3 regions of the Priestia sp. VA7 genome follow, and region 1 is predicted to be linked to each of the others. Evidence: riboswitches for the same ligand, from Rfam matches in the RefSeq annotation. Region 1 holds a riboswitch; each other region holds the start of a gene.
The links. Region 1 has a riboswitch for S-adenosylmethionine ahead of metE (5-methyltetrahydropteroyltriglutamate--homocysteine S-methyltransferase). Riboswitches for the same ligand answer to the same signal wherever they lie in the genome.

Region 2: it holds a riboswitch for S-adenosylmethionine, as region 1 does, so the genes downstream of both, metK (methionine adenosyltransferase) here and metE (5-methyltetrahydropteroyltriglutamate--homocysteine S-methyltransferase) in region 1, are expected to answer to the same signal.
Region 3: it holds a riboswitch for S-adenosylmethionine, as region 1 does, so the genes downstream of both, AC0C45_RS09510 (hypothetical protein) here and metE (5-methyltetrahydropteroyltriglutamate--homocysteine S-methyltransferase) in region 1, are expected to answer to the same signal.

What each region holds. Positions count from the first base shown of each region.
Region 1 covers NZ_JBVQPN010000003.1:49,529-59,698, reverse strand. Annotated here, with positions in the region: gene AC0C45_RS12715 (DUF2500 domain-containing protein) at 1-165, shown strand, start outside; gene AC0C45_RS12710 (hypothetical protein) at 319-504, shown strand; gene AC0C45_RS12705 (DUF5391 family protein) at 593-1,033, shown strand; gene AC0C45_RS12700 (hypothetical protein) at 1,113-1,247, opposite strand; gene AC0C45_RS12695 (transglutaminase-like domain-containing protein) at 1,376-1,987, opposite strand; partial or broken gene AC0C45_RS12690 (LysE family translocator) at 2,121-2,753, shown strand; gene AC0C45_RS12685 (hypothetical protein) at 2,905-3,045, shown strand; gene AC0C45_RS12680 (DUF5301 domain-containing protein) at 3,131-3,544, opposite strand; gene AC0C45_RS12675 (hypothetical protein) at 3,576-3,740, opposite strand; gene AC0C45_RS12670 (helix-turn-helix transcriptional regulator) at 3,902-4,102, opposite strand; gene AC0C45_RS12665 (hypothetical protein) at 4,341-4,520, shown strand; gene AC0C45_RS12660 (GNAT family N-acetyltransferase) at 4,498-4,998, opposite strand; gene AC0C45_RS12655 (acetate uptake transporter) at 5,143-5,760, opposite strand; gene metE (5-methyltetrahydropteroyltriglutamate--homocysteine S-methyltransferase) at 5,902-8,196, opposite strand; cobalamin riboswitch at 8,347-8,535, opposite strand; SAM riboswitch class I at 8,615-8,725, opposite strand; gene AC0C45_RS12645 (hypothetical protein) at 8,806-9,057, opposite strand; gene AC0C45_RS12640 (sugar porter family MFS transporter) at 9,581-10,170, opposite strand, start outside.
Region 2 covers NZ_JBVQPN010000001.1:34,507-44,676, reverse strand. Annotated here, with positions in the region: gene AC0C45_RS00325 (alpha/beta fold hydrolase) at 1-9, opposite strand, end outside; gene AC0C45_RS00320 (gamma carbonic anhydrase) at 117-644, shown strand; gene AC0C45_RS00315 (phosphatase PAP2 family protein) at 836-1,360, shown strand; gene AC0C45_RS00310 (glycosyltransferase family 4 protein) at 1,379-2,524, shown strand; gene metK (methionine adenosyltransferase) at 2,556-3,758, opposite strand; SAM riboswitch class I at 3,891-4,008, opposite strand; gene pckA (phosphoenolpyruvate carboxykinase (ATP)) at 4,383-5,972, shown strand; gene AC0C45_RS00295 (DUF2584 domain-containing protein) at 6,007-6,249, opposite strand; gene AC0C45_RS00290 (alpha/beta hydrolase family protein) at 6,304-7,086, opposite strand; gene AC0C45_RS00285 (ABC transporter substrate-binding protein) at 7,259-8,257, shown strand; gene AC0C45_RS00280 (ABC transporter ATP-binding protein) at 8,259-9,029, shown strand; gene AC0C45_RS00275 (ABC transporter permease) at 9,016-9,822, shown strand; gene ytkD (RNA deprotection pyrophosphohydrolase) at 9,869-10,170, opposite strand, start outside.
Region 3 covers NZ_JBVQPN010000002.1:587,916-598,085, reverse strand. Annotated here, with positions in the region: gene AC0C45_RS09550 (sensor histidine kinase) at 1-621, shown strand, start outside; gene AC0C45_RS09545 (NCS2 family permease) at 840-2,141, shown strand; gene AC0C45_RS09540 (hypothetical protein) at 2,203-2,376, opposite strand; gene AC0C45_RS09535 (MFS transporter) at 2,542-3,711, shown strand; gene AC0C45_RS09530 (GNAT family N-acetyltransferase) at 4,009-4,455, opposite strand; gene AC0C45_RS09525 (CotG/ExsB N-terminal domain-containing protein) at 4,576-4,950, shown strand; gene AC0C45_RS09520 (VOC family protein) at 5,104-5,901, shown strand; gene AC0C45_RS09515 (M20/M25/M40 family metallo-hydrolase) at 5,920-7,533, opposite strand; gene AC0C45_RS09510 (hypothetical protein) at 8,003-8,245, opposite strand; SAM riboswitch class I at 8,314-8,415, opposite strand; gene AC0C45_RS09505 (amidohydrolase) at 8,478-9,632, opposite strand; partial or broken gene AC0C45_RS09500 (GNAT family N-acetyltransferase) at 9,680-10,170, opposite strand, start outside.

The sequences.
Region 1 (10,170 bases):
TACTACGTAACCTTTCAGTTTGAAAGCACCGACCGCTCTGAATTTACTGTTTCAGGCCACGAATACGGCATGCTAGCAGAAGGCGATGAAGGAATGCTGACGTTTCAAGGAACTCGTTTTTTGGATTTTCAAAGACATCCAAGTGAAGAACATACAGATGCTTAGCTTATGACCTCTTGCTTTTAGAGGTCTTTTTTACTGGAATGAGGCATTTATACAGCAAACGACCTATTTGTGCCCTTTTTACATTCTACAAGAACGTTATTCAATACAAAAACATACCGTGTAACACATTCATTTAAACAGGCAGGTGATTTTATGTATTCTCCTTATTCAGGCAGCGGTCTCTACTACGGACATTACGGCGAAGCCCCTCATTCGCACCCTATTCAAACAATACTGGCACAATACTGGCATGAAACCCACTATCCAGGTCCACACAAAAAATATGTACACGTGTATTATCTTAACCCGGCTTCTCTTCATTATTATCCACCCTATTAAAGGTTTTTGTAAAAAAATGGTTATTCCCAAACTTTTGTATTATAAAATTAATCCATATACTTTTTATTTGGAAAGGAGGTTAAAAACAGTGCGCAATTCTACAGCAAAAAATAGTGTGGCGATCACCACTTTGCTTTCCGCCCTATTTTTCTGCTCTATCATAGTTCTTGCTTCGCTTTCTTCTTTAGCAGATTCTGGCCCCAACGTTAACACGTTCGGTTCAGTTGGGATGTGGTTATCTCTTGGCATGGTTCTATTTTTATACCTATTGCCTTTAGCTTTTTATATGTTGGGAATGCATTTCTTAAAATTTGTCATGGCCGCTTTTTGCAGCATTGGCCTTTTAATCGCTGCTAGTACTCTATTACTGATGCCGGCTCTGTTTTTATTCGGATTAGAAGACTTCTCAGGAAACTCAGCTTCCATCATAGGTGTAATGATTTCTTGTTTGGGCTTACTGATCACGAATATTGTGTGGTTTGTTGCTGCGTTTAAAAGACCGTCAGCTACCGTACAGGAAAGCGTTTAAAATGGTAAACAAGGCGAGACATAGCTAAGTCCATTCCATTTAAATACGAACAAATTGGAGAGATGAGCTGAGCTGCTTGTTACACCGCTGTTGATTTCCGTGCAAGACTTCGCTTTCCGCGGGCGGCCGGTGAGCCTCCTCGTAGTTTCCGCTCCTGCGGGGTCTCACCTGTTCCGTTTTCCCGGCAGGAGTCTTCGTCTTGCCCTCCAATCATCAGCTAGAAGCAGCCATATACATGAAACCTTTCAATAAAAAATTCCAACGAGTTGGATTCTCCACCAAGAATCTCAATTCATCGTTCTAATCTTGTTTCAACTAACATACTTTTGTCGCAACCTCTTTTTATAGCTCGGTAGGCAAGTAGTGCAAATACATATATAAGCAGTCTTCATACTGCGACAACACGTCCATTGTTTTTTTATGAGGTTTTGTATAAATAACTGGATAGTCAATTTCACCCCGTATAGAATTCGCTGGAAAAGCCAGTTTTTCTTTTTTTAGCGAAAAGTCGGCCTGCACTCCTTCTTTATTTCCTCTCGCATCCAATCGAATCCATCTATCTTTACTTTTAATGTAAACTGCATTTAAAGCATGAATACAGTAGCCTGTGTCTATCGTATCTCCAAGTATCAGCCTTTGATAACAAAAGCCTGCAGGAATCCCTTCTGCACGCAGCAAAGCAGCTAATAGATTACACTTGCTGTAACAAATTCCTTCCTTTTCTTTTAAAGCCTCTGAAGCGGTTTTCGTGATGATTTTGCTTTGAATATCCCAGGAATGAGATACTTCATCTCTCACAAACTCATATGCTTTTTTTATGTACGCTAGGGAAGAATGAGGTAAGCCGCTTTTGAGTTCACGCACCTTTTGTTGAATCAAAGGATGTGTAAAGTTCACTTCTGGAAGTTCTTGCGTGTAGTCTTCTTTTTCCAACGATTCACAAATTAATTTCATTTACTTTTTCCTCGTCTTATATTCATCATATGTTTTTTTATACATAATATTGAATTTTATTACATTATATAATGAAAGACCACTTAAACGGAAAACAATAGTAGATACGAGATTGAAAGAGGTTTTGTTTTTGGTGACGTTATTTTTAACAAATGTGCTGCTCGGTCTTTCGATTGCCCTCCCCGTTGGCACGGTGACAATTGAAATGACAAAGCAAGGTTTAAAAAACGGGTTTCTTCACGGTTGGGTTGTCGGACTCGGGGGCATGACGGTTGATTTATTACTAATTGTACTTCTTTACTCTGGACTAGCTTCTTTTTTATCGGCTCCTTTTATACAGCTTATCATGTGGCTTATAGGAGCGCTTTTTTTACTTTATATTGGCTATGACAGCATTAAACATGCCGACAATGATATAACGGCTCCTGGAGAGCACGTAAAAAAGTCATTTGCCTCTTCTTATGTGAACGGGATCTTTGTTGCGATTTCTCCTAGCAATCTCATTTTTTGGCTCAGCGTGTTTGGAACGGTGCTGACCAATTCGCTTCAATCCTCTCATTCTTTTCATTTCCTGCTGATTGCTGCCGGAATATTAACAGGGATTTTAATTCATGACCTAGGCTTAATGACGATTGTCTCCGGAACTAGAAAAGTGCTGAATCAGCTTTATATTAAATGAGCTTCTGTTGCGGCAGGATGTATCTTAATCGGTTTTTCATGCTATTTCCTCTACCGGTTTATTGGGAATCTGCGCATGTATTTTTAATATGACGTGCTATATCCCCTCTTTATCTAGTATAGAGAGGGAATTTTTATCATCTATCAGGGACTATCAGACAAAAAGTTCACAATTTCGTCACATTTATATTGATTTTTTTCTCTTTTTATACGAAAATATAAAAAAGGGAGGAAATATCATGAAAATCAAAAAAGCACTTCGCATCTTTATTGGATCAAACGTCCTTGTATTATTAACATTTGGCCTTCTTCCAGCACTATTAGTTAACCCTGATATTGACCTAATTCAATCATTTATTAATTATATAGGCAAGGATTAATTCCGCTTAAAATAATCTAAATTTTCAATCTATTATTTTATAAAAAAAGACAGCGCAGGCTGTCTTTTTTAGTAGGTTTACACGTTTACTTAGTTGAAAACAGCTTTTTAACATCCATTTTTTGATCTTTAACAATCGTATATGTCGCCTGTTTTTTATCTTCAAAGCTAAACGCTTTTATGTAGTCATTATCGTAAATCGTTAAGCCGTACGCGTCTTTTCCGTTTTCGACGATTTTTACCCAGTAAGCCTGGTCAAACTTTGGATCGAGTTCTTTGCTTTTTTTCACTTCTAGCTGTGACAAAGAGTGTACGATCTCTTTTGTATTCTTTTTATCGTCTACTACACGCTTTCCTTCGTCTGTATCTATTTCAATACACGTAACGTTTGCTTCATCTACTTTTATGACGTCTTTTAACTGATGGGCTTTCCCGGTATATGTAAAATAAAATACGACGATAAATAAAAGTGCAGCTATAATAATCGTTCTTTTTTTCAAAAGGAACCTCCTTTTCTACATCACGCTGCATTCACGTGATACACCTTTTTATTCCTCCTGTTCCGCAGCCCTTTAGTAGAATGCTGCTTCCTACAAGTAAACTATACGTTAATCCCGGAACAGGAAGTACTAACGTTACCATCAACAGTAACATGCCCGTACTTGTAAGAGCTACTCCGGCAGCTCGATTTTTCATTCCTTTCACCACCGTTGCTCTGTAAATCTCTTTTTATAAAGTGATAGAAATAATATTGATCTACTATTTACTTATGTGCTTTTAGCTTATAGTACAGAAATGTCAAAACTTCTACTAGTAAGATCACTACTTCACATTACCTTCTCTTTTTAACTAACTCATCATGATTTATGAAATAAAAACAGCTCATCTACTGTTGCTCCCAACTCCTCAGCCAGCTGAAAAGCCAGCGTTAAGCTTGGATCATACTTATTGTTTTCAATTGCATTAATCGTTTGTCTCGATACGCCGCATACTTTTGCCAGTTCGTCTTGAGACATCTTTTTGCTTTTACGCAGTTCTTTAATTCGATTTTCCACCATTCATCACTCATCTCTAAAATGTAAAAAACTTTTTACATCCATATCTTATATTATTTCCTTTGTTACTGTCAAATATGTTTGACAAAATAGAGTCTTTTACATAACTGAAATAGAGGTTGGAACAAAAATAGGTTAGTTGAAGGACAATGCGAACGAGTTTGATTAAGAATTCACCTCGTACTAATTTTTTTATAGGTATGGTGAACATAGGTTTCGTGTATGCAGGTGCTTCTAGCTGATGATTGGAGGGCAAAGCGAAGACTCCTGCGGGGAAAGCGGAACAGGTAAGACCCCACAGGAGCGCAAGCGACGAGGAGGCTCAGCGGCCGCCCGCGGAAAGCGAAGCCTTGCACGGAAATCATCAGCGGTGCAAGAAGCAATTCATAGTAGTAACATTAAAGCTTCTTACTCATATTAAACCACTTGACGCCTGCATGCTGAGACTCCGCAACTCCTTGATTCACATATCCGTTCTTTTCGTAAAAAGGAATCAATTCTTCTTTACATGTTAACGTAACCGTTAAGCGCTGTTTGTTCTGCGCTTGTTTTTCAAACTCCCTTAGCAGCATACTGGCAATTCCTTTGTGATGATGCTTGGGATTTACAACGATACCTAAAATACTTTGATAACCGCCTGTCTCAGGGTTCGAAATCGTTTTTTCAAACAAATCATCCGTAATAAACGGTGCTGAAATGACGGGACCGTTCACATATCCGATTATTTCTTCATTTTCTTGGGCGATGATAAACGTATCAGGAATGGTGTTAATCCGCGTGATAAATGCATCTTTTGAGGCAGCTTCTTCGGGTGTAAAGCCTTTATTTTCTAACGTAATTAATTGGTTTAAATCTTTTTTATCCACTTGTCTTATAATCATTGGAACGTTTCCTTTCATTATGTATTTCTCTTTTTTCTCTAAAAGCTTCTATTACATATAACTATCTCTTTCTACTATATATAAAAATGCCCAAACAAAAAAGGATTGACCTCTGCAGCATACAGAATTCAATCCTACTTCGCTTTTTAATTAACGTCTTGATTATTTGATAAATGCACCAAACGGCTTGCCCAACGGAAGCACAGCTCGACCGTAGTGAGTATTTAATACAGCCGCTGCAGATCCATAGAATGAAAACAGAGCAATCAATAGCTCTGACACTGCCGCTAGTAAGTGCGTGTATTCATATGCCACACCAAATGTACTTAGCGATAATCCAATAAATAAGAAATCAATCAACACAAAAATAATAAATAATACTTTATGAGTGCCCATTGCGCCAACTGTCATAAAAACGCTGAAAATTAAGTAGCCGACAAAAGCAAATGCGAGCTGCTTCGGATCCGCTTCTTTTGCGAGCGCTTCCCCAAATGCTCCAAGCTGAATAAGCCATGTCATGCCGACACCTAACCAAAATAAACCGAAGGCACCAAAAGCCGTTGCGCCGAAGATATTATTATGTTTGAAATCTTGCATAGACGCGATTAGCTGCCCTATCCCGCCTAAAAAAATTGCCCATGGCAATACCAATGAAACACCATCGGTTACCCCAAGCTTTTGAAACGATGCAACAAGTGTCACCATGGCAAGTCCGAATAGGCCTAGCGCTGATGGATCTGCTGTTACAATTTTAACGTGCTGCGTACTGTTGTTACTCATGTTTTACCTCCCTGATTTTAAAAACACCTTTAAAAAGATACAAAAATCTACGGGAAGTGTCAATGGATATTTTTGGCCTTTAAAAACCCATAAGACCAAGCAGTGTAGCGTTTACACTGCTTGGTCTTTACTTTCTTGTTATCAAACGTTTTGTAATAAATTTTGTCTTGTTTGTTTTGCAGACTCAACCATCACTTTTAAAGCTTCAACCGTCTCGCTGATTCCTCTTGTTTTAAGGCCGCAGTCGGGATTAATCCAAAATAATGCAGGATCAAGCACCTTTAGAGCGCGGTCAATGTTTCGTGTCAGCTCTTCAAGCTTCGGCACGCGCGGACTGTGGATATCATATACGCCAAGTCCAATTCCTTGATTGTACGTATGTTCTTCAAACGCATAAATTAATTCACCGTGGCTTTTAGACGTTTCAATGGAAATGACGTCGGCATCAAGCGCTTTGATCGCATCAATAATCTCTTCGAATTCTGAATAGCACATATGCGTGTGAATTTGCGTCTCATTTTGCACCGATACCGTCGCTAGCTTGAACGCATACACCGCAGCATTTAAGTAGCTGTTCCAGTTTTCTCGTTTTAACGGCAATCCTTCACGCAGCGCCGGTTCATCTACTTGAATCATTGAAATGCCCCGACTTTCAAGTGCTTCTACTTCTTTTCTAAGAGCAAGCGCAATCTGATTTGCCACGTCGTAGCGCGGGATATCATCACGCACAAACGACCAGTTTAAAATTGTAATCGGACCCGTCAGCATTCCTTTAACCGGCTTATCGGTTAGAGACTGTGCGTAGATCGTTTCTTTTATCGTCATCGCCTGTTCGTACGAGACATCTCCGTAAATAAGCGGCGGTTTCACGCAGCGAGAACCGTAAGATTGCACCCAGCCAAACTTCGTAAACTGAAAGCCTCCTAATTTCTCACCGAAGTACTCAACCATGTCCGTACGCTCAAACTCTCCGTGCACAAGGACATCTAAGCCGATATCTTCTTGAATTTCAATCCATTTTTTGATTTCCTCGTTAATGTACGCTTCATACGCTTCGTCTGTTAGTTCTCCTTTACGCCATTTTAGACGCTCTTTTCGCACTTCTTTTGTTTGCGGAAAGCTTCCAATCGTTGTCGTTGGAAGAAGCGGCAGCTGAAACGCTTCTTGTTGAACGCGTTGACGTACGTCAAACGGCGCTTGGCGCTCTGCTTTATAACTGTGCAGCTGCTTCAGCTCTTTTTGCACGTCTTGATGATTTCGAAAAGATGATCCATTTAATGCTTGAATCGCTTGTTTGCTTACACTTATTTCTTTTTCTATTGCTTCTTTTCCTTGCTGTACCGCTTTCGTTAACAGCGTGATTTCCTGTAGCTTTTCATCTGCAAAAGAGAGCGCATTTTTCAATACTGGATCAATCGTCTCTTCATTTTTCACCGTGACAGGAACATGTAACAGACTTGATGAAGGCTGCAGAATCAAACGGTCTTTTGATACGGCTTCTTCAATTTCACTGATCGTTAAAAGTTGTTCATCCAAATTTCCACGCCAAATGTTTCGTCCGTCAATCACTCCTGCTGCCAGCACTTTATCAGTTGGAAAACCATATTTATTAAGCGCCGTGAGATTTTCGCCTCGGTCATGTACAAAATCTAAGCCAATACCATGAACAGGAAGAGCAACTACTTCTTTATAGTGATCAATGCTGTCAAAATACGTTTGCAAAATGACTTTTACATTCGGTGCCGCTTCCTTCAAAGTTTGATAGACTTCTTTGTACAGCGCGATTTCTTCTTTTGATAGCGTTGTAGCTAAAACCGGCTCATCTATCTGCACCCACTCGACGCCTTCTGCCTGCAGCTCCGCTAAAATAGTTGCATAAAGCGGAACAAATTGTTCAACTACTTTTTCAAACTCACTTTCTTTATATCCTTTTGACAGCTTCACAAATGTTACTGGACCTAAAATAACGGGTTTACCTTTGATATTCAGCTTTTCTTTTGCTTCTTTGTAAAATTGAAGCGGCCGATTTTCTACAAGTGCCGGCGTACATTCCTCAAGCTCGGGTACGATGTAGTGATAATTTGTGTTAAACCATTTTGTCATCGTAGAAGCTACCGCACCTTTTGTTCCTCGCGCGATGTCAAAATACGTTTCAAGCGATACCGGTCCTCCGTCATATTCAAAGCGCTTTGGCACCAAACCAAACATAGCGGCTGTATCTAACACGTGATCGTATAAGCTAAAATCGCCGACTGGAATCAGTTCAATTCCTGCGTCACGCTGTTTTTTCAGATGCTCAAGACGAAGAGCTTCAATTTCCTGTAGAAAGATATCTTTCTCTAGTTTTCCTGCCCAAAACTGCTCAAGCGATTTTTTCCATTCTCGTTTTTCACCAATTCTTGGATAACCTACATTTGAACTTTTTACACTGCTCATTTTTTCCACTCCCTGTATATTTTTTTATCGATAAACTAAAAAATCTCTCTTTTCGAAATGAAAAGAGAGATGATACGCATACTTAACTAAAGTTGAGATAGTCTGTTTTTCTCAACACGTATTCCTCACTCCTCTCTATATCCCGTAGAGCTTAAGTGCATACAACAGGCAGGTCTCCTGACTTAGGTTCATCGCTTCTTATCCCTTCCCATTTCAACATGAAACAGTGGTTAATAAGTTGCTCCCCATTACAGTGGCGGGACCGCGCCGGCTTTTCACCGATCTTCCCTTTTAAGCTGCGTACATTCGTTACACAGCACCTGATGCATTTTTATAAAATTGTTCATTCAAAACACCTTCACATAAAATAAAAAGCCTCTCTATCATGAATAGAGAGGCATAGTATCTATGAAATCCTCTCTTATTTTTCAAAGCTGTACGCTTTGCAGGATGTAGCACCTTTTTAACAAGAATGTTAAATGGTTGCCGGGCTTCACAGGGCCAGTCCCTCCGCCTCTCTCAATAAGAGTTTTAATTGTTTATAATATTTTGAATGTAGAGTCATCTTAACACCTTAGATTTATGTTGTCAAAAGAAATTGCAAAAAAATTAGTTTTCAGGAGGTGCTGACGCTAATTTTTGTCTTAACAATTTGTAATCGTCTTTTCGATGTGTTTCGATCAAGTCTTTTGCTCCTTGGTGATATCCTGACGAATAAATGTACTCTACTGCTGTTTCAATAAGCTTTCTTTTTTCTTCGGCACACTCCCGGTCCATTAAGGGGAACAGTCTACCTAAAAGGTCATTTAAATCTTCCTTGATAAAACGATTAAGTCCTTCTTGCATCTTTTCGTTTGCCATGATTGCTCCTCCATTTGCTGTGTATATTCTAAGCCTCTATAAACAGGCAGTTCACTGTGAATTTTAAGATAAAGTTAAGTCATTAAACAGTATATCAAGTGAATGTTTTTCTTTAATTACATATGTAATACAAATATATGACAAATATAGAGAATATATCATCATTCATTATCTATTATAACGTTTGACTGAACCTTCTGCTACAAGGTTTCGTTAAGAGTTATGCACATTTTCCCAAAAGAGGTTGAGACATAACGAAATGAATTCAATCTAAAGGCAAATGGGATACATGAGCTGAATCGCTTGTGACACCGCAGTTGATTTCCGTACAAGACTTCGCTTCCCGCAGGAGTCTTCGTCTTGTCCTCCAATCACCTGCTAGAAAGATCTATACACATGAAACCTACGTTTACCCTAACAAAAAAAACGAACCACTAATCAAAGTGTTTGATTAGTGGTTCGTTTTTCACTTCAGCTAAAATACTTTTATCTCAGCATCTTACATTTAAAACATTTACGACAATTAAACATATTTATTACGCTCAACTGGACTTACAGAATTTCTTCCAGAACGAGCTGCCATGTCCGTTTCAATTTGCTCTAGGCTACGTCCTTTTGTTTCAACAACTACAAAACGTATGAAGAATAAACCGAGAATGCAAATGATTCCGAACGTTGAAAAAATAACGCCCAAACTAAACTGATCAGCTAAAATTGGGAACACAAGCCCTACTGCCAGCGATCCTGTCCAGTTAAAAGCAGATGAAATCCCAGCACCGATTCCGCGTACAGAAAGCGGGAAAATTTCTCCTACAATGATCCACGTAAGCGGCGCCCAAGAAAACGCATAGCAAAGGATAAAGCAGCAAAGAGCAATTAACGTAACCCAGTTCACGACGACTTCATTAACGCCTAATGCTCCTAGAATAGCCGGTGTGAAAAATGAAAGAGCCATTCCCGCACCGCCAATCGTAAGAATGGTACGGCGGTTGAATTTATCAACAAACTGCAGGAAGATAAGTGTTGTCACCACAAAAATCACCCCAACAATAACCGTAAAGCCAGCAGCTACCTGCGGGGCTAAACCAACTTGACGAGCAATGCTTGTTGCAT
Region 2 (10,170 bases), on a different contig from region 1:
TTTATGCATTTGAGTTACTCCTTCTTCCTTTTTTTGTTTACCTGCTTAAAAAACCTTTGTACACTTACATTAGAAGATTTACTACTTTTTTTCAACTAATAAAGGGAGATGATTTGATGATTTATCCGTATAAAGAAAAAATGCCTACCATTGCACCCAGCTGCTTCATCGCAGACTATGTCACGATTACTGGAGATGTCACCATTGGTGAAGAAAGCAGCATTTGGTTTAACACTGTTATTAGAGGAGATGTTTCACCTACGATTATTGGTAAACGAGTAAATATACAAGATCAATCAACACTCCATCAAAGCCCAGATGCTCCTTTGCTTATTGAGGATGATGTAACAGTAGGACATCAAGTTATTTTACATAGCTCCATCATCCGCAAACGCGCGCTCATTGGCATGGGTTCTATTATTTTAGACGGGGCGGAAATTGGTGAAGGTGCTTTTATCGGTGCTGGAAGCTTAGTGCCTCCCGGTAAAAAAATACCCCCTAATACTCTCACACTCGGCCGACCTGCTAAAGTGATCCGCACTCTGACAGAAGAGGATTTAAAAGATATGCAGCGCATTCGTACAGAATATGTAGAAAAAGGGCAGTATTATAAATCTATTAAGAAATCTGATTCTTCATTATAAAGGAAACGTTCCCTCAGAAAGCCATACTGAGGGAATTTTTTTATTATCTCCACAAACTCTCCAATCATGCTCTATTCTCTCCACAATTGTAAAGAAATTTCCATATTAATTTACATCGCTTTAGTACTGCCTACACAATTAAAGATTAAACTGAGTAATAAAGACGTATTTATTGAAAAGGGAGCGACTCTATGAAAGCCAAGTTAATTCAGTATGTATATGATGCCGAATGTCGATTATTCAAAAGCGTAAACCAACATTTTGATCGAAAGCACTTAAATAGATTTTTACGTTTACTAACTCACGCTGGCGGAGCCACGTTTACCATTGTGATAGCGTGCTTGCTGCTATTTCTGCATCCTTCATCTGTCGCTTACGCTTGTGCGTTTTCTCTAGCCGTTAGTCATATTCCTGTCGCCATTGCTAAAAAACTATATCCGAGAAAACGACCTTATATTCAATTAAAATATACAAAAGTATTAGAAAATCCATTAAAAGATCATTCATTTCCATCTGGGCATACAACAGCTATTTTTTCGTTGGTTACCCCTCTTATGATTGTTTATCCAGCCTTCACTACCGTTCTTTTGCCTCTTGCAGTAACGGTAGGAATTTCAAGAATTTATCTCGGTCTGCACTATCCGACGGATGTCATGGTAGGCCTGATACTGGGCATCTTTTCAGGTGCTGTGTCACTGAACATATTTTTAACTTAATTGATAGGAGGAGTACTAATGAGAATTGCTTTATTTACGGATACATTTGCTCCAGAAGTTAACGGAGCTGCTAAAACACTTTATCAGTTTACCCAGTATGTCAAATCAAAGCAAATTCCCATCCAGGTATTTGCTCCTGAATTTGCTCATGATCAGTCATTTTCAACGTATGTTCACCGTTCGCCCAGCATGCCGTTTTTCCTTTATCCAAACAGCCGCTTTTCATTGCCAAACGTTCTAAAAATTAAAAAGCAGCTGCAGGAATTCAATCCTTCTATTATTCATTTGGCCACTCCTTTTACAATGGGGCTTTGCGGCTCCTATTACGGGAAAAGATTAGGTGTTCCTCTTGTCGGCTCTTATCATACCAATTTTGATGATTATTTATCTCACTATGAACTTGAAAAAATGCGTGTACCACTGCAAAAATATATGAAATGGTTTTATAAACCTGTACAAAAAATATTCGCTCCCTCTGAAGTGACCAAACAGCAGCTAGAAGAACAAGGGTTTCACAACGTATCTATTTGGTCGCGAGGAGTAAATCATAAATTATTTCATCCCCACTATGACCGCTTCGATATTCGTATTAAATATAATATTAAAAAGCCCTACATTTTAACATATGTAGGAAGATTAGCTAAAGAAAAGAACGCTGATTTTTTAATAAAAATTGCACGATCTCTACCTGATCATATCCGCCATCAAATTCACTGGGTTATTGTGGGAGACGGCCCTTTAAAAGAACAAATGCAACAGCAAGCATCTGAGCATATGACATTTACAGGCTTCCTTGAAGGTAAGCAACTTGCTCATATCTATTCATCATCTGATTTGTTTGTTTTTCCTTCAGAAACAGAAACCTTCGGAAATGTTGTACTGGAGTCTCTTGCTTCTGGAACTCCTGTAGTGGCAGCAAATGCAGGAGGAGTTAAACAGATGGTTCAGCACGGGCGAAACGGCTACCTTTGCAAACCTCACTCCTTAGAAGAATTCAGTTCGGCTATTACAGGTTTACTCGATGATTTGCACCAGCGGCTTCACTTTGGCCATGCAGCGAGACACTATGCTCTTACTCAATCATGGGACGCCATTTTTCAGCATTTGCTTTCAGAATATGAAGGCGTCGTAGAAAAATCTGCTGCAGGTATTCAATGGGCATAAAAAAATCTCCGTTTTCACGGAGATTTTTTTATTATTTAGCTAAAGCTTGAGTTTTTAATGCTTCCGCTTTGTCTGTGAACTCCCAAGGAAGCTCCACATCCGTACGACCAAAGTGGCCGTAAGCTGCTGTTTGCTTATAAATTGGGCGACGTAAATCAAGCATTTTAATGATGCCTGCTGGACGTAGGTCAAAGTTTTTGCGTACTACGTCTACTAGTACTTCTTCAGAAACTTTTCCTGTACCGAATGTATCAATTGAAATAGATACTGGTTGTGCAACACCAATCGCATATGCTAGTTGTACTTCACATTTATCAGCAAGATCAGCTGCTACAATGTTTTTCGCAACATAACGAGCTGCATAAGCTGCTGAACGGTCTACTTTTGTTGCGTCCTTACCAGAGAATGCACCGCCGCCATGACGAGCATATCCGCCGTAAGTATCAACGATAATTTTACGACCAGTTAAACCAGCATCTCCTTGAGGACCGCCGATTACGAAACGGCCTGTTGGGTTAATGAAATACTTTGTATTTTCATCAATTAACTCGTTTGGAACAACTGGATTAATAACATATTCTTTTAAGTTACGTTGAATTTGCTCTAACGTTACTTCTGGATGATGCTGAGTTGAAATAACAATTGTATCGATGCGAACAGGTTTGTTGTTTTCATCATATTCAACTGTTACTTGTGTTTTACCATCCGGGCGAAGGTAAGGAAGAATTTCTTCTTTACGTACTTCTGTTAGACGGCGAGCAAGTTTATGAGCTAATGAAATTGGAAGAGGCATTAATTCTTTTGTTTCGTTACATGCATAACCAAACATTAAGCCTTGGTCTCCAGCTCCGATTGCTTCGATTTCTTCATCTGACATTTGACCTTCACGTGCTTCTAACGCTTGGTCTACACCAGCAGCGATATCAGCTGACTGCTCGTCGATAGATGTTAATACTGCACAAGTTTCAGCATCAAATCCGTATTTTGCACGAGTATAGCCAATTCCTTTAATTGTTTCGCGAACTGTTTTAGGAATATCCACGTAAGTAGAAGTTGTAATTTCACCACTTACTAAAACTAAACCAGTTGTTACGCTTGTTTCACAAGCAACACGAGCATTTGGATCCTTTGCTAGGATAGCATCAAGAATTGAGTCAGAAATTTGGTCACAAATTTTATCGGGATGTCCCTCTGTAACAGATTCTGACGTGAACAGACGACGTTGTGTTGACATCAGTTTTCCTCCTTATAAATACGATACATTGTGATACGGTACTCATTCCCTTATTTTCATTACACGCTAAAAAATATAAAAAAACCTTTCCTTGTATCGAGGAAAGGTATCAAATTCTACATAAGCCTTTCACTCTTATCGATCAAGGTTGTGCCCTTGCATCAGGTTAGCACCTTATCGTCTACACAAAAAAATGACGATGGTTGCTGGGTTTCATAGGGCCTGTCCCTCCACCAGCTCGGGATAAGAGAGTATCCGTTCAAGGACATATAATACATGAAAAAGCGCTTCACTGTCAACAACATTCAAATGGAAATCATCTCTTTATGTTTGAATCTGTTTTAATGTAACATACTCAAATTCCGAAATAGTACACCTTATTAAGAATCATCACTAAGTTTAGTTAATAAGACAGATCAAAATGAGGCTTTCACTTAAAATAGCTTCACTTTTTTCTCTCCTAGCACATATACAGGTGTCCAAAATAGGTATAATGTACATTTTTTTATAATACACAAACATTTTTAGTTAAATAGTATAGAATAATTAAATAAATGTGTTATACTAATTATAAATTTCAAACATTAATGAATAAATAATAGCTAAAAAAGGAAGGTAGTGCACATGAGTACTGTTGATATGTCTATCGAATTAAATGGTTTGCTTCAATTAAAAACAACAAAACACCAATTATCTGTTCCACAACTTGTTGAAAAAATTCTAGCTCGACGCGAAGGAACGTTGACTTCTACAGGTGCTGTGTCAGTCGAAACCGGAAAATATACAGGTCGCTCTCCTTTAGATAAATTTATTGTAAGCGATGCTGTGTCTTCAAAAACGGTTGAATGGGGACCTGTCAATCAGCCAATTTCTGCTCAGCGATTCGATGCGCTATACAAAAAAGTCTTAAACCACTTAAAGAAGCAGGATGAACTTTTTGTTTTTAATGGATATGCTGGAGCTGATAAAAAGTATCAGTTACCAATTCAAGTAGTTAATGAATTTGCATGGCACAACCTATTCGCTCAGCAGTTATTCATTCGCCCTTCAGCCGAACAAAAAACAAATGATGATGTGAAGCCGTTTACAATTGTAGCAGCTCCAACGTTCAAAGCTGATCCTGAAACAGACGGGACGAATTCTGAAACCTTCATTATTCTTTCGTTAGAGCGACGCATTGTGCTAATTGGAGGAACTGAATACGCTGGTGAAATGAAAAAATCTATTTTCTCAGTGATGAACTTCTTGCTTCCTCAAAACAATATTCTATCCATGCACTGTTCTGCCAACGTAGGAGAAGAAGGTGACGTTGCATTATTCTTTGGTTTATCTGGAACGGGTAAAACAACGCTTTCTGCTGATGCAAACCGTCGTTTAATCGGAGATGATGAGCACGGTTGGTCAAGCTCTGGTGTATTTAATATTGAAGGAGGATGCTACGCGAAGTGCATTCAGCTTTCCGAAGAAAAAGAACCGCAAATTTTCAATGCAATTCGCTTCGGCGCCGTACTGGAAAATGTAGTGTTAAATCAAAATACGAAAGTAGCAGATTACAATGATAATAGTTTAACAGAGAATACTCGTGCCGCTTATTCAATTGACTCTATTGATAATACGGTATTGCCAAGCGTTGCTGGGCACCCTACAGCTATTGTCTTTTTAACTGCTGATGCTTTCGGCGTCTTGCCTCCAATCAGCAAGCTTACAAAAGAACAAGCGATGTACCATTTTCTGAGCGGATACACTAGTAAGTTAGCTGGAACAGAGCGCGGCGTAACATCGCCACAGGCTACTTTCTCTACATGCTTTGGTGAGCCTTTCTTACCTCTTGCTCCAACAACTTATGCAGAAATGCTAGGAAAGAAAATCGATGAACATAATGTAAATGTCTACCTTGTAAATACTGGATGGACCGGTGGTGAATACGGCATCGGCGAACGAATGAAGTTAAGTTACACTCGAGCTATGGTTCAAGCAGCCCTTGAAGGAGAACTAGCTAATACCGAAACAGTAACAGACGCTATTTTTGGTTTATCGATTCCAACTCATGTTCCGGGAGTTCCTGATGAAGTGCTTCAGCCTTCTAAAGCCTGGAACGATGCAACAGCTTATAATCAAAAAGCAACTGAGCTTGCTGCTAAATTCAAAGCTAATTTCAAGCGTTTTAATGATGTGGCATCTGATATTTCAACATTAGGCGGACCTAGGGTCTAATAAAAAACCGATCGTCTTAGAGACGATCGGTTTTTTAGTTAGTCGAATGTAATTTTGTCAGTTCATATGTGACAATGGTTTTTTCCTGCTCCATTTCTACCTTACGCACAACAGCAGTTCCAATACATTCTCCAGTTTTCGTTTTGTGAATGTTTAATGGAATATCTAACGGATACAAGCGATATCCTTTTTTCTCAATTTGAAAAATGTTATCCGTTACACGTTTTTCATTGCCTTTTGTTACAATCATTGTATTTAATTCTAGCGGCATCCCCATTTTTTCTCACTCCTCACTGTTATTCTACTTGTTTTCTCTATCGTAGCATATCTTTTATTGCGCTTTCATCCACTTCGTTAACTTCTTCACCGTTTCTCGGTTTTCTTTTGGTGGAAAAGCATGTGGAAAGTTTTCGAAGTACCAGCTGGTAACTTTTTTATTGGACTTCTTTAATTTAGATTCGAGCTGATAGGAATGATCAATCGATACGTTTTTATCTTCTAAACCATGAATAAGCAAGACCGGCGGCTTGACGAGATGAGCACGATGCAAAGGTGTCCTCCATTCATATCTTTCAGGATATTTAGAAGGAGTTCCTCCAATCACTCGCTTCATCATTCTTCTTAAATCTTCTCTTTCTTCATATGTCAGCACCATATCCGTGACGCCTCCCCATAACACAAGAGAGCGGCTGTCGTTTTTTTCAATGGCTGTGAGTAAAGCCATCACTCCCCCTCTTGAAAACCCAAAAATATGAATGCGGTCACGGTGGACGTTAGGGAGCTGTTTCAATAAATCGTAAGCAGCAAAAGCATCGTAACGATCATCTCCTGCAAAATCTTCGTTTCCTTCGCCTCCTTGATTTCCCCTATAGAACGGAGCCATCACAATAAAACCTTGAGAAGCAAATTGAATGAGTCGAGCAGGACGAACCGTTCCTACGTTCTTAATACCTCCTCTTAAGTATAAAAAGCCGTCATACATTCCTTTTTCTTTTGGCTCTGCGAGCATTCCTTTAATCTTAAGCCCTTGACATGCATATGTAATCACCCACAGCGCCACGCGAGGGTTTGATGATGGGAAACGCTGTTTATGAAGAATTGTTCCATCTTTCATTTTTTTCCTCCATTCTTTATATGACTGGTATATTTTTTCCCGCCACGGTGGACTTTCAATCATTGGCTAATACTTCTTTGATTTTCCACATAGTTATGTAGGCACTCACCTTCTTCTACTTTCTTACATACATTATCATAAAATATTTTATTCTTTTAAGGAGGTTTGCTTTATGAAACCAATCAAATGGCTCTTTTCTTTGCTTGCTATTATGATTTTACTCATCCCAATAATTAGCTGCGGCAAAACAACATCTGTACAGACGGTTCGTGTCGGCGAAGTAACTCGCTCTATCTTTTATGCTCCCCAGTACGTTGCTATTTCAAAAGGCTTTTTTGAAGAAGAAGGACTAAAGGTAGATTTAAAAACAACGTGGGGCGGAGATAAGACAATGACGTCACTTTTATCTGACGGCATCGACGTCGCCTTAGTCGGCTCGGAAACTTCAATCTACGTATATGCACAGGGGTCTAGTGATCCCGTCATCAACTTTGCACAACTAACCCAAACCGACGGAACATTTCTAGTATCGCGTAAAAAGGTCGATCAATTCTCATGGGATCAGCTTAAAGGCAAAACGTTTCTTGGTCAACGTAAAGGCGGCATGCCGCAAATGGTAGGGGAATATGTGTTGAAACAGCATAATATTGATCCTAAAAAAGATGTAAAACTCGTTCAAAACATTGATTTTGCTAATGTTGCGAATGCTTTTGCTTCTGGTACTGGAGATTATGTTCAATTATTTGAGCCAACGGCTAGTATTTTAGAGCAACAAGGAAAAGGACATATCGTTGCTTCCTTCGGAAAAGAATCAGGAACAGTTCCTTATACAACATTTATGGCCAAAGAAAGCTATTTAAAAGATAACCCTGAAGCAGCGGCTAAATTTACTCGAGCTATTTACAAAGCACAAAAATGGGTGAATACACATAGCACAGATGAAATTGCCGAAGTGGTTGCACCGTATTTCGAAGATACTCCTAAAGAAACGCTGAAAACTGTTATTGACCGCTATAAATCTCAAAAATCCTTTGCAACTAACCCTTTATTAGATCAAAAAGAGTGGGATCATTTACAAAAAATCATGGACGAATCTGGAGAACTTCCAAGACACATCAATCACAACAAGCTAGTCAACACAAAATTCGCAAAAGATGCAATGAGTGAGTAATATGACAAAACTTCACATTCAAGATGTTCAGCATATGTATCTTACGACAAAGTCTGCTACCACTGCACTTGAACATATTAATTTGTCTATTGAAGAAGGAGAATTTGTTTCCTTTCTCGGCCCAAGCGGATGTGGAAAAACGACGCTTCTATCGATTATTGCAGGCTTGATTGAACCAACGTCCGGCTTTGTCACAATAGACGGTGAAAATATCGGAACATCAGTCCCAAACATCGGTTATATGCTTCAACAAGATTATTTGTTTCCGTGGAAAACCATTAAAGAAAATATTTTACTTGGGCTTGAAATTCGCGGACAGCTAACAGATAAAACAGAGAGTAAAGCACTGTTACTCCTAAAAGAAATTGGTTTACAGGGCGTAGGTGACCTATATCCGCATCAGTTATCCGGAGGCATGAGACAGCGTGTCGCTTTAGTCCGAACACTTGCCATTGACCCCGCTATTTTACTCTTAGATGAACCTTTTTCAGCACTTGATTTTCAAACAAAACTTAAGCTTGAAGAACTTGTCTCCAAAACGCTGATGACCTATCAAAAAACGGCCGTTTTGGTCACGCATGATATCGGCGAAGCTATTGCCATGAGCAGCCGAATCTTTTTATTCTCAGCAAAACCGGGAAAAATCGCAAAAACATTTACGGTTCCTTCTATTTTACGAACTCTCTCTCCGTTTGAAGCACGACAGCATCCTGTCTATAACGATTTATTTATGGACATATGGAAGGAGCTTGATCAACTTGAAACCCACTAGCTCCCTAGATACTCTTCACGAAAGCTACCTTCGCAAGGTTCGGGGTGAAAAACGATTAGTACTGAGCGTACAGCTGGTCATGTTCTTAGCCTTTTTTAGCTTCTGGGAACTGGCTTCTCGTTTAAAGTGGATTGACCCTTTAATTTTCAGTTCTCCTACTAAAGTATGGCATTTATTTTTAATTAAACTTACCGACGGCTCGCTGGCAGCACATATTGGTTTTACATTATTTGAAACGATTCTTGGCTTCATTTTAGGCACATTACTAGGTATTTTACTTGCAACGGCCCTTTGGTATTCAACGAGGCTCGCAAACATATTAGACCCTTACCTCGTTATTTTAAACGCCATGCCAAAAGTAGCGCTGGGCCCTATTTTAATTGTAGCGATCGGTCCAGGATTTTTCTCAATCTTAACGATGGGGGCGATTATATCCGTTATTATTACATCCATCGTCGTTTACACAGCATTTAAAGAAGTTGATCCAAACTATATTAAATTACTAAAAAGCTTTGGGGCAACGAAAACCCGCTGCTTTAAAGAAGCCATTTTGCCAGCTTCCATGCCCGCTATTATTTCCACATTTAAAGTAAATGTCGGCTTATCTTGGGTAGGAGTCATCGTAGGAGAGTTTTTAGTTTCTTCGAAAGGGCTTGGATATATGATTATTTATGGTTTCCAAGTCTTCAACTTTACTCTTGTTCTTCTCAGCTTATTATTAATTGCCATTTTCGCTACGATTATGTATCAAGGCGTTGCTTATTTAGAAAAGAAATTGATCCGACGCTCATAAAAAATCCCCCCGTACAAACGGGGGGATTTTCATTGATAGGATACTTTTACAAAAATGTTCGCTTTACATATTTCATTACATATTGTAAAACATTATCTTTCATGATGAAGCTGTATGCATCATCTTGTTGAATGCCCGAAGGTAGTTCATCAATCATTACGGGACCATCCGTTTCCATGTAGTCTTCTTTTTTAATTACATTTCCAATAGTAGCAAAATAAATGTTTTTAATAATGGTCTTTCCTTTACTTACTACTTTATATTGCCCAATATAAGTTAAAGAAGAGACTTCTCCGCCTGTTTCTTCAAATACTTCTCGAACCGCTGCTTCTTCTGGTACTTCATTGC
Region 3 (10,170 bases), on a different contig from region 1:
AAAAACAATGAGCTTTTTCAAGCGTTAAGGGCTGAAAGACATGATTTTATTAAACATGTCAGCGCCGTATCCTATCTTCTAGAAACAAATCAAAGACAGCAGGCACAAGAGTACATTCAAGATTACGTTGAAGCTTTGAATGATACCCGTTCATATATTCAAGGTGAACATTCGCACGTTGCTTCTGTTGTACATCAAAGCAAGAATCAAGCACATACGTGGGGAATACATATGAATGTTCAATTAGATTCACCGTTATCACAGCTGCCTTTAAAGCACCTTGACCAAATGAATCTCATTATGAATTTACTGCATAATGCTTTAGAAGCCGCTCATTCTTCTGAGAAAAAAGAGATAACCGTTTCGAGTATGATCCGAAGTGGCATTTACATTTTAGAAGTCAGCAATTCTACTGCTCCTTTATCACGAGAGCGTCAAGATCACTTGTTTACTTCTTTTCATGTTACAGAAAAGAAAGAACGCCACGAAGGCCTTGGCACGTGGATCATTTCTGAACTTGTTTCCAACTACCACGGACGCTTGGAATATACGTATAACGATTTAACTCTTTCCATTAAAATAAAATTTCCAATAGTCGTTTCCTCAAAACAAGCAACATAGCCGCCGCAGCCCAAGCGGCTTTTTTCGTATGAGCCTCTTCTATACGCACACACTATAAAAAGCACCGAAAAAAAGAAATATTTCACACTTGTTTTAGCTCTTTTATCGTCACTTTTTTAGTTTTTGATTTTTTATATGCAAATCTATTGCATTTCAAGTAAAAAACGAATATTATATATCATGTTGCTTTTAATGTTCGTTATTTTTGGAGGTTACTTATGTTTAAGTTAAAAGAATATAACACGGATGCTAAAACGGAGATTTTAGCTGGTATTACAACGTTTTTAACCATGATTTATATCGTCATTGTGAACCCAGTTATTTTGTCCAGCGCCGGCGTTCCTTTTGATCAAGTATTTACAGCTACTATTATTTCAGCAGTCGTAGCTACGCTATGGATGGCTCTTGCAGCTAACTATCCAATCGCTATTGCTCCCGGTATGGGAATGAATGCATACTTTGCTGCTTTAGTTGTTGGTTCAAATGGAAGTATCGACTATGCTACTGCTTTTTCAGCTGTATTCGTAGCGGGCATTATCTTTATCATCCTATCGTTAACATCGTTTCGTGAAAAATTAATTGAAGCTATTCCAAACAATTTAAAGCACGCGATTAGTGCTGGTATCGGTTTATTTATTGCTTTTATCGGGCTTCGTTCAGCCGGTATTATTGTTGCAAATAAGTCAAATTTAATTGGACTTGGTGATTTGCAGTCTGAAAAAGTAGTTTTAACACTGATTGGACTTGCGATTACAATCATTTTATATACGCTAAATGTAAATGGCGCTTTATTCTTCGGTATGATTATTACGGGGTTAATTGCTTTCTTTAGAGGACAGCTTTCATTTGATAAAGGTTTGTTTGCTTCTCCTCACCTTCCAGACGGCTTAATGATTTCAAATCCTTTTGCTGCTTTTGGAGATGTTATTCATCATGATCTGTACACAGTTGTTTTTTCTTTCTTACTTGTTACAATTTTTGATACAACAGGTACAATGGTAGGAGTAGCTCAACAGGCCGGTCTTATGAAAGGTAATAAGATGCCTCGCGTACGTCAAGCATTGCTCGCTGACTCATTTGGTACAACGATTGGAGCTTTATTTGGTACAAGCCCAACAACGGCTTACGTTGAATCTTCATCTGGTGTAGCAGCAGGCGGACGTACAGGTCTAACGGGTGTGACGGTAGCCATTTTATTTATTGTGGCAGCGTTCTTTAGTCCAGTTGTAAGCTCGGTTTCTGGCGTAGCAGCTATTACTTCACCTGCATTAATTATTGTCGGAAGCTTGATGATGGGCGCTGTAGCTAAAATTAATTGGAATGACTTTGATGAAGCGTTCCCTGCCTTTTTAGTTGTTCTAGCGATGCCCCTTACATCAAGTATTGCAACAGGAATTGCGCTTGGCTTCATTTCTTATCCGTTAATGAAGCTGGTAAAAGGAAAAGGCAAACAAGTCCATCCGCTTGTGTATGTCTTTGCTGTTTTATTTCTCTATCAGCTCATCTTTTTACCGCATTAAAAAAGCTTGGAGATTCGTCTCCAAGCTTTTTTAATTGAAAGTGATTGTTATTTTCTTTGGTTTAATAAAGATAATTTTCCACATAGATTTGTTCTGCATCAGAAGCATTCTTTATTCCTTCTTCTGGATCTAATTCGATACATCTCTTCTTAGCTATATAATCCACTAGCGCCCCAAACCCTAAAAGACCGCCTATGATCCCAGCAAATACAATCCATATTGGCAATCGCTTCACGTCCCTTTCCTTTTAATTGTATCATCCTCAGCACAACAGGTAAGTATTAACATAGTTATCCATTTGTAAATAAAACGCTTTTTACCAAATATACGTAAAAAACTTCTTTGTATTTGGTATACTAAACTCACGGCATGTTCTACAGAGAAAGGGGCTTAATTGCATATGAACAAACAGCTTGGAACGTTAATGTTTGTTATTTTTATGGTATTTGTCGGCTTTGGAGTGATCATCCCCATCGTACCTGAAGTTATTCGTGCCACGGGTGCAAGCACGGTCAATTTAGGAATACTAATGGCTAGCTATTCGATCGCATCTTTTATTACCGCACCTTTTTGGGGAAAGCTTTCCGATATAAAAGGCCGGCGTCCCATCTTACTTTGGGGCTTACTCGGCTTTAGCGCAAGCTTTTTTCTTTTTTCGGTGGCAGAAAACTCTCTGACTTTAATGTATACGTCGCGCATCATCGGAGGTTTGTTTGCAGGAGCTGTTATTCCTTGTGCTTTTGCATATGCTTCTGATAGTACAGATGAAGAAAACCGAACGAAAGCAATGGGACTGTTAGGAATGTCGATTGGCTTAGGCTTTATTTTTGGACCGGCATTAGGCGGCGTCCTTTCATCTTTCGGCTTGTTTGTTCCCTTCGTTATCTCTGGTATCTTGTCACTGATTATGACAGCGTTCTCATTCTTTACGTTAAAAGAATCTTTACGAAAAGAATCTGCTGATAAAGTACAGACATCGAGATGGCATGACTTCACGTCAGATTTTCAAGGAGCTATGAAGTATTTATATGTTCTTTCATTTTTAGCGACTTTTACGCTCGCTGGTTTAGAAGCTACTTTTCAATTTTTTCAAATAGCGAAAATTAATGCTACTCCTACGACAATCGGATGGATGTTTATGGCGAGCGGTTTAACTCAAGCGCTGATTCAAGGCGGTGTGCTGCAGCGATTTAAAAAAGGAAATGAAAAAAAGCTGATGGCCATTGGCTTATTAGTTTCAGCAATAGGATTTACGTCTATTTTGTTATCTTCTAGTGCCGTTAATGCTACCTTATTTTTGTGCATATTTACAGCAGGAAATGCCCTTATTCGTCCTTGTGTCCTCTCACTAATTACGATGAGAACCAAAGTAGGATATGGCTCTGCTTCGGGGCTAACCGCCTCAATGGATAGCTTAGGGCGTATTTTTGGCCCTCTGCTTGGTGCATTTGCCTTTAAACTCAATATGACGCTGCCTTTTATTATCGGAGCTGTTGTCACTTTAGCTGCTTTACTGCTGATTCAGCGTCATACAGCTCTAGATTATTCTGAGCAAACACTCTCATCGTAGAGGCCGGGACAACATTATTTTAGTCGAAAGAAGATCCGAACGGTGAATCGAGATTCTTGATGGAGAATCAACGCGTTCGGATTTTTTTATTGTTATGAGTATTCTAGCTGTGTTGATTGGAGAGCAAGACGGAGACTACTGAGGAATGGCGGAAGAGATGAGACCCCGCAGGAGCGCAAGCGACGAGAAGGCTCAGCGGCCGCCCGCGGAAAGCGAAGTCTTGCACCGAAATCAACAGTCGATTCCTACTAGCTCATGTAGCTCATTTGTTGGCCTTTAGATTAATTTAGCGATGTCTTAATCTCTTTTCATCGTTACTAACACAAGGTTATCAGCAGCTACAGTGTGTTTTATAATTGAAAACTGATGCGCTTTGTACAGCTTAATCGCAGGTGTATTTTTTTCGGCTGTAGACACTATACATTCACATTCAGAATATCTTTGAAGTACATGTGTTAAAAGACAGCTTCCGATTCCTTTTCGAAAGTAACGAGGACGCACAACGAGGCGGCAAATCGTTAATCGCTCATTTTCTTTTTCAAACGACAGCACTCCTGCTAGCTTACCTTCAATCATTTCTCCGATAAACACTTCCTTGCTTTTCATAATATCTTCTTTGCTTTCTGTAAGCTGAGGAATATCTGAAAAACCAATGAGCCTTGCTTCTTCTTGATAAGCTTCTCCTTGCACAGCTACTATTTGAAGAGCGATATCCACTCTTTGATGTTCGAGGATTTGAAGCATGAAAACCACTCCATTTCTTTCACAAATTTAGACAAATTCCATGTTTTCACTATATCCAAAAGCTTTCTTGGTACGTATTCTATTATGTACTACTTAATTAGACCCTAAGGAGGTGTTTGTATGCATATCCCTGCTCAAAAAATTAGAGAAGCAGCAGAATCTCTCTCTTGTACGGAGCTCGAAACATTTATGTATCAAGAGCCAAATTCTCGACGTAAAAGCTCTAGAAGACGCTCTACTCGTCGTTCTAGCCGCCGTTCTACTTATTGCTCTACTCGTCGTTCTAGCCGCCGTTCTACTTATCGCTCTACTCGTCGTTCTAGCCGCCGTTCTACTTATCGCTCTACTCGTCGTTCTAGCCGCCGTTCTACTTATCGCTCTACTCGTCGTTCTAGCCGTCATCACCACTGTCAATGCGGTTCACCTTGCTGCTCATATCCATGGTTTAATAAATCATTGGGCTGCTGCTTTAAAGGACATGGCTGTCGTCGCTAAATAACTCAAAAGCAAGTCGAGTCTCAAACGTACACGGCTTGCTTTTTTAAACTCTCTATTTTACACCTTACATAATCATTCGTTTTACTCTTCTTGGAAAGGAAAATAACGTATAATAATGGGAAAGAATCTCTTTTAAAAGGAGGCCTATCCATGCACTTATCTTTTGATCATCTTGTTCATTTTTCACCTGATCCTATTAAAGCTCAGAAAGAACTAAATGAATACGGAATAAATGCCATTAAAGGCGGCATCCATGAAAAATGGGGCACTTTTAACACGTTGGCTTATTTTAACCTCAGCTATATTGAATGGCTTGGGCTTAGAGATATCGCGTTAGCTCAAAACGTTACAGATAATGACCTTATTCAGCAGCTTGTTAACGAACATACACCGCTTGGTCATTTTGGCCGATTTGCACTTCGTACAGATGATATGGATTTGCTGATAAAAGAGCTGGAAAGCAAGAACGTCACTGTGAAAGGTCCTGTAGCGGGTTCTCGCCAAACCAATGATGGAGAAAGACTTCAATGGAAAATGTGTTTTATTGAAGCTGACCACGATTCCCTGCCTCTTCCTTTTTTTATTGAATGGGGTGAACCAGAAGAAAAACGCAAGCCAAAGCTAGCGGATCTTTCTTCCCACCAAGCTGGTCAGCTGCAGCTAAAAAATATTTACTGTGCTGTACATAACCTCGAAGAATCCATCAGCAAGTGGACGAAACTGCTGGACGTTCAGTCTGGCGAAAGCTACAAAGACTCTTTACTTGATGCACGTTGTCAAAAACTATATGTCAATGGAGGAAACCTTATTTTTTGCAGCGGAACACAAGGTGTTGTCCATGATACATTAAAAAAAGTTGGAGAACGTCCATTTTTGGTTGAATTGGATCACGCTCTAACACCGCAACAAATTACCGTACAAGGAGCTTCTTTTAAATTCAACAAATAAATATCCGCGGACGGATGTTTATTTGTGTGCTTCTTTTATAGCTTGATAAATGAAATGAGGCAAAATTTCAAAGGAATACTGAACGTCTAATCTTTCGGTCCATTGATGCGCATCTCTTCCTAGCGGTCCAATGTTCAGCACCGGCATCTTCAGCTCCTCTAGCTCTTCTAGCGGGATATGATACCCTTTATTCCATAGGGGCATATTGGCTACTAACGTGTTAAATGTATGAAGCGGATGCTGCAGGCTGGCATAGCTTAAATCCGAAATTCCGCCAAAATAACTTTGTTCAACTAGCTCCAATTGGAATTGCTCTTTGGCAGTTGCCTGTACGTTTGACAAAATCTCTTGTACAAATGGATCATCATGTGAACAAACGGCCGGATAAAAAGGCGGCGTAAAAAATAAGACCATCATCGGAGCTGCTTCTTTACATAAACTAGCTAAAGAGTTTACTAATTTAATGGTTTTATTTCTGTCATCCTCCTCTTGTGCCAAAAGTGCTGCTTCCATTTCGTGCACATATTTTTCGCCGTGCTGTTTGACTGCATGAGTATAAAGTTCTTCATACGTCCATACGTTCACGTCACGAGATGAACCCTCCATTCCCTCAGCGTACTGCCTAGCGGCTTTATTATAATGTTTTTTTACATTCAAAGCCGCTTTGTCAGCCGATTTCAACAGCAGATCTGTTACTTCTTTAAGAGAGCGATTTAACATAAATAAATTAAATAATACAACGGCAGAGTGCGGAACTTGAACTGAATACTCTTCTTTTAAATCTTTTTGTATCAGCACCGTAGGAGGTGGACTCGTTTCATCTCTTACTTTTTCGCAAAAATCAACGTTTAATTCTATTTCTTTTGTTAAATAAGAAGCTAGTAAATTAGCATTTAAACCAGCTAGCGGTTCCCCTACATGAGTTTCTTTTCCATAACACAAAAAGCTTGGCATGATTTTTCCAATCGATCCTGAGTACACATAGTTCGTTTGATCTCCAGGATAGCGGCTGAACACCGGTTCTGCATTTAGCATGAGAGAAAAATCCAGCTGATGTTTGCGGGCAAGTTCTAAAAGAACAGGCACTGCTTTTCTCATCCCAAGCGAATTTACTTCTTCATCCGGCACTGACAGCAGCAGGATGTTTCCGTCAAACTCTCCGTTGCATGCTCGTTCAACCATACTGATATGCAAGGCAATGCCTGCTTTCATGTCCATCGTTCCTCGGCCAAAAAGCCAGTCTCCTTTTATCATATCTTTTTGTACGTGCGCCGGAACTTGTTCCATATGGTTATAAAAAGTACTCGTTAATGTATCAGCGTGAAAAGCATCCTTTTTCCACTGTCCATAATCTTGTACATCCACTACATCGTAATGACTTACTAGTACAACTGTTTTATTCGTAATTTCCCCTTGAACAAAAGCTGTGACAATCGATCGCCCGTCTCCTGTTGAATGAAGCTCGACTTGCTCGTTTTTTTGAAAGTAAGGCAGCTTCAATAAATACGACGCTATCGATTCAGCCATTTCCACTTCTGCCATCGTTCCTGTCACGCTAGGTATAGAAACCAATTCGCTTACAAGTTTTTTTAACTGTGCTTTTGTTTGATACAAAGATGTTTTGTTCGACATACCCTTCATCTCTTTCCTTTTTCTAAATTTTCTATCAAACAAAACCATTCGTCAATCCCTTTGACAGAGACCCTTTCATTCTATCCCTATGTATCATAGTATGGCGCTGCCTTTACGCACATGATAAAAAAAGAGTGCGCGGCTAGGGATAGCACCGCACACTCTTTTTTTACTTTTGGTCATCTTCTAAAAAGTCTAGGATACGATCAATAAGCTGTTCGCTTCCTGCATCGTTTCCGTGTTCAAGAGACATTTCCATTTCAATGCTCCTTTCATAAAATATTCTTGTTTTATAACATACCACAATTCATTTCGAATGTAACCTTTAATTTGTGTAAAAATTTCGACAATTTATGATTAATTTTAAAACCTATTGAGTATTGATTATACCCACCAGATTCTTTGCTTGTCAAAAACCATGCTTTCTATTTAAAAACACTTAAAAAATAGAGGCGCGAGCAGACTTCTTCTATAAAAGACAGCCTACTCGCTCAAGCTTGGAACAGCATGATGAATAAATTTCTAGTTCATTTGCTTTTTGTATATCTTTAATATCTATGCCTACAGCATATGTACGAACATGGTTTTCGACCACAATTTCATAAAATGTTTCTAACTCACGATAAGCTACTTGATAATGCTTTCCTAATAATTTCACTGCTTCCTTTAATGCTTTCTCTCCTGTATGTGCTGCAACTGCTGTATGACTCATAAAACCCTCTCCTTTTAGAAAAATAAAAAAAACTCATTTTGCTTTGATGCAAAATGAGTTTTTCACCCGTTTTATCACCCAAAGCACATGCTTTGCTGGTAGGAGCACCTTACATTCGTAGGTTGCTGTGGAGTCAAAGAGCCAGATCTCTCGTCCACTCGTGATAACTTTTTAATTTAAAATTTATTTTATCAAACAATTCCATCCCCGTAAATAGAAAAATAAAAATATTTTAATTTTTTCGGTAATGGAATGAATTCAAAAAATGAAAGCTTAGATTAGCAAAATAAGAAGCTGCTACAAGCAATGCCTCTTCATTTAATGAAAAAGAAGGATGGTGCCATTCATATTCTCCAGCTGTACCCATCCATACAAAAAATCCTGGTACATGCTGCTGATATACGGCAAAGTCTTCTCCTCCAGGCGATTGTTCAGCTTCTACGACTTGATAACTAAGATTCTCTGCAGCGTTAATAGCCAGTTTTTCCAGCGTATCATCATTGTTTACTACAGGAAGATATGGATACCATTTAACGTCTACTGAAGCCCCGAAAGCTGCTCCAATCCCTTCAGCAGTTCGTTTCATAAGACCCGGTATTTTTTCTCTAGCTTCTTCTTGAAAGGTACGCACCGTTCCTTCAAGCGTTACTTTGTCAGGAATGACGTTCCACGAGCTCCCTCCATGGATTTGAGTTATGCTGACAACAACATTTTGAAAGGGGCTGAGATTACGGCTGACAATGGTTTGTAAACTAGTAACAATTTGACCAGCAGCAGCAATCGGATCTACTGTTTTTTCAGGGATGCCCGCGTGACCTCCTACTCCTTTGATGTCAATTTCAAAACGATCAACGCTTGCCATTAAAGGTCCCGATTTGATACCAATGGTTCCTACAGGAAGATCCGGTTTGTTATGCATCCCAAATATCGCTTCTACTCCTTCGAGCACACCTTTTTCAACTAGCATTTTTGCCCCTGAAGCCGTTTCTTCACCCGGTTGAAAGATAAACCGTACCGTACCGCAAAGCTCCTGCTGACGCTCTTTAAGAAGAGTGGCTGCTCCGATTATAGAAGCTGTATGAAAATCATGACCGCATGCGTGCATAACTCCGTTTACTTCAGATGCAAATGGCAGATTGGTTTTTTCTTCAATTGGCAGCGCATCAATATCAGCTCGAATTGCGATAGTAGGTCCCGGCTTTCCTCCCACAATTTCCGCTACTGCTCCTACGTCTAATTGGAATGCATCAGCTATAGAAATATCATAGTGCTTTAACCACTTTTTAATACGTTTAGTTGTTTCATATTCTTTCATTGAAAGCTCTGGAAACCGGTGCAGCTCACGGCGTATGTCTATTAGCGTATTTAGTAGTAATTGATCTGTCACATTTATCACTCTTTCACATTTCTTAATTTGGAGAACTTCTCTATCTTTTACGACAAAGAGTGTACCTTATTAAATTTTTTATAAAGAAATACAGTCGTATAACCTTCTGCAAGGTGCTTTTCTTTAGCTTGAACATATCCTTTTCGTTCATACATCTCAACTAACCAAGGATGTTCTTTTGCTGTTCCTAAAGACATACCTGGTGATTTAAACATATTTTTTATTATCTCTTCCTCTACTAGATGCAGCAGCTTAGATCCAATGCCTTTCCTGGCAAACGACGGGTCTACTGCAAACCACCAAAGATGCGGAACAGCAAACGGACCTGGATGTTCTCCCCAAGGCATTCGTATAGACACAGTTGCAGCGATTCTTTTCTCTTCTTCATATACATAGCATAGCAAAGGTTTTGAGAAATATTTTTCTTAACGAGGGCAAGATCAGCAGTAGCTGCTAAGAAAGGAATGCCTATCTCTTGAATAGGCTTATATGCTTGTAGAGTTAAGTTCAATAAGTTATCTGCGTCGTCATTTGTTGC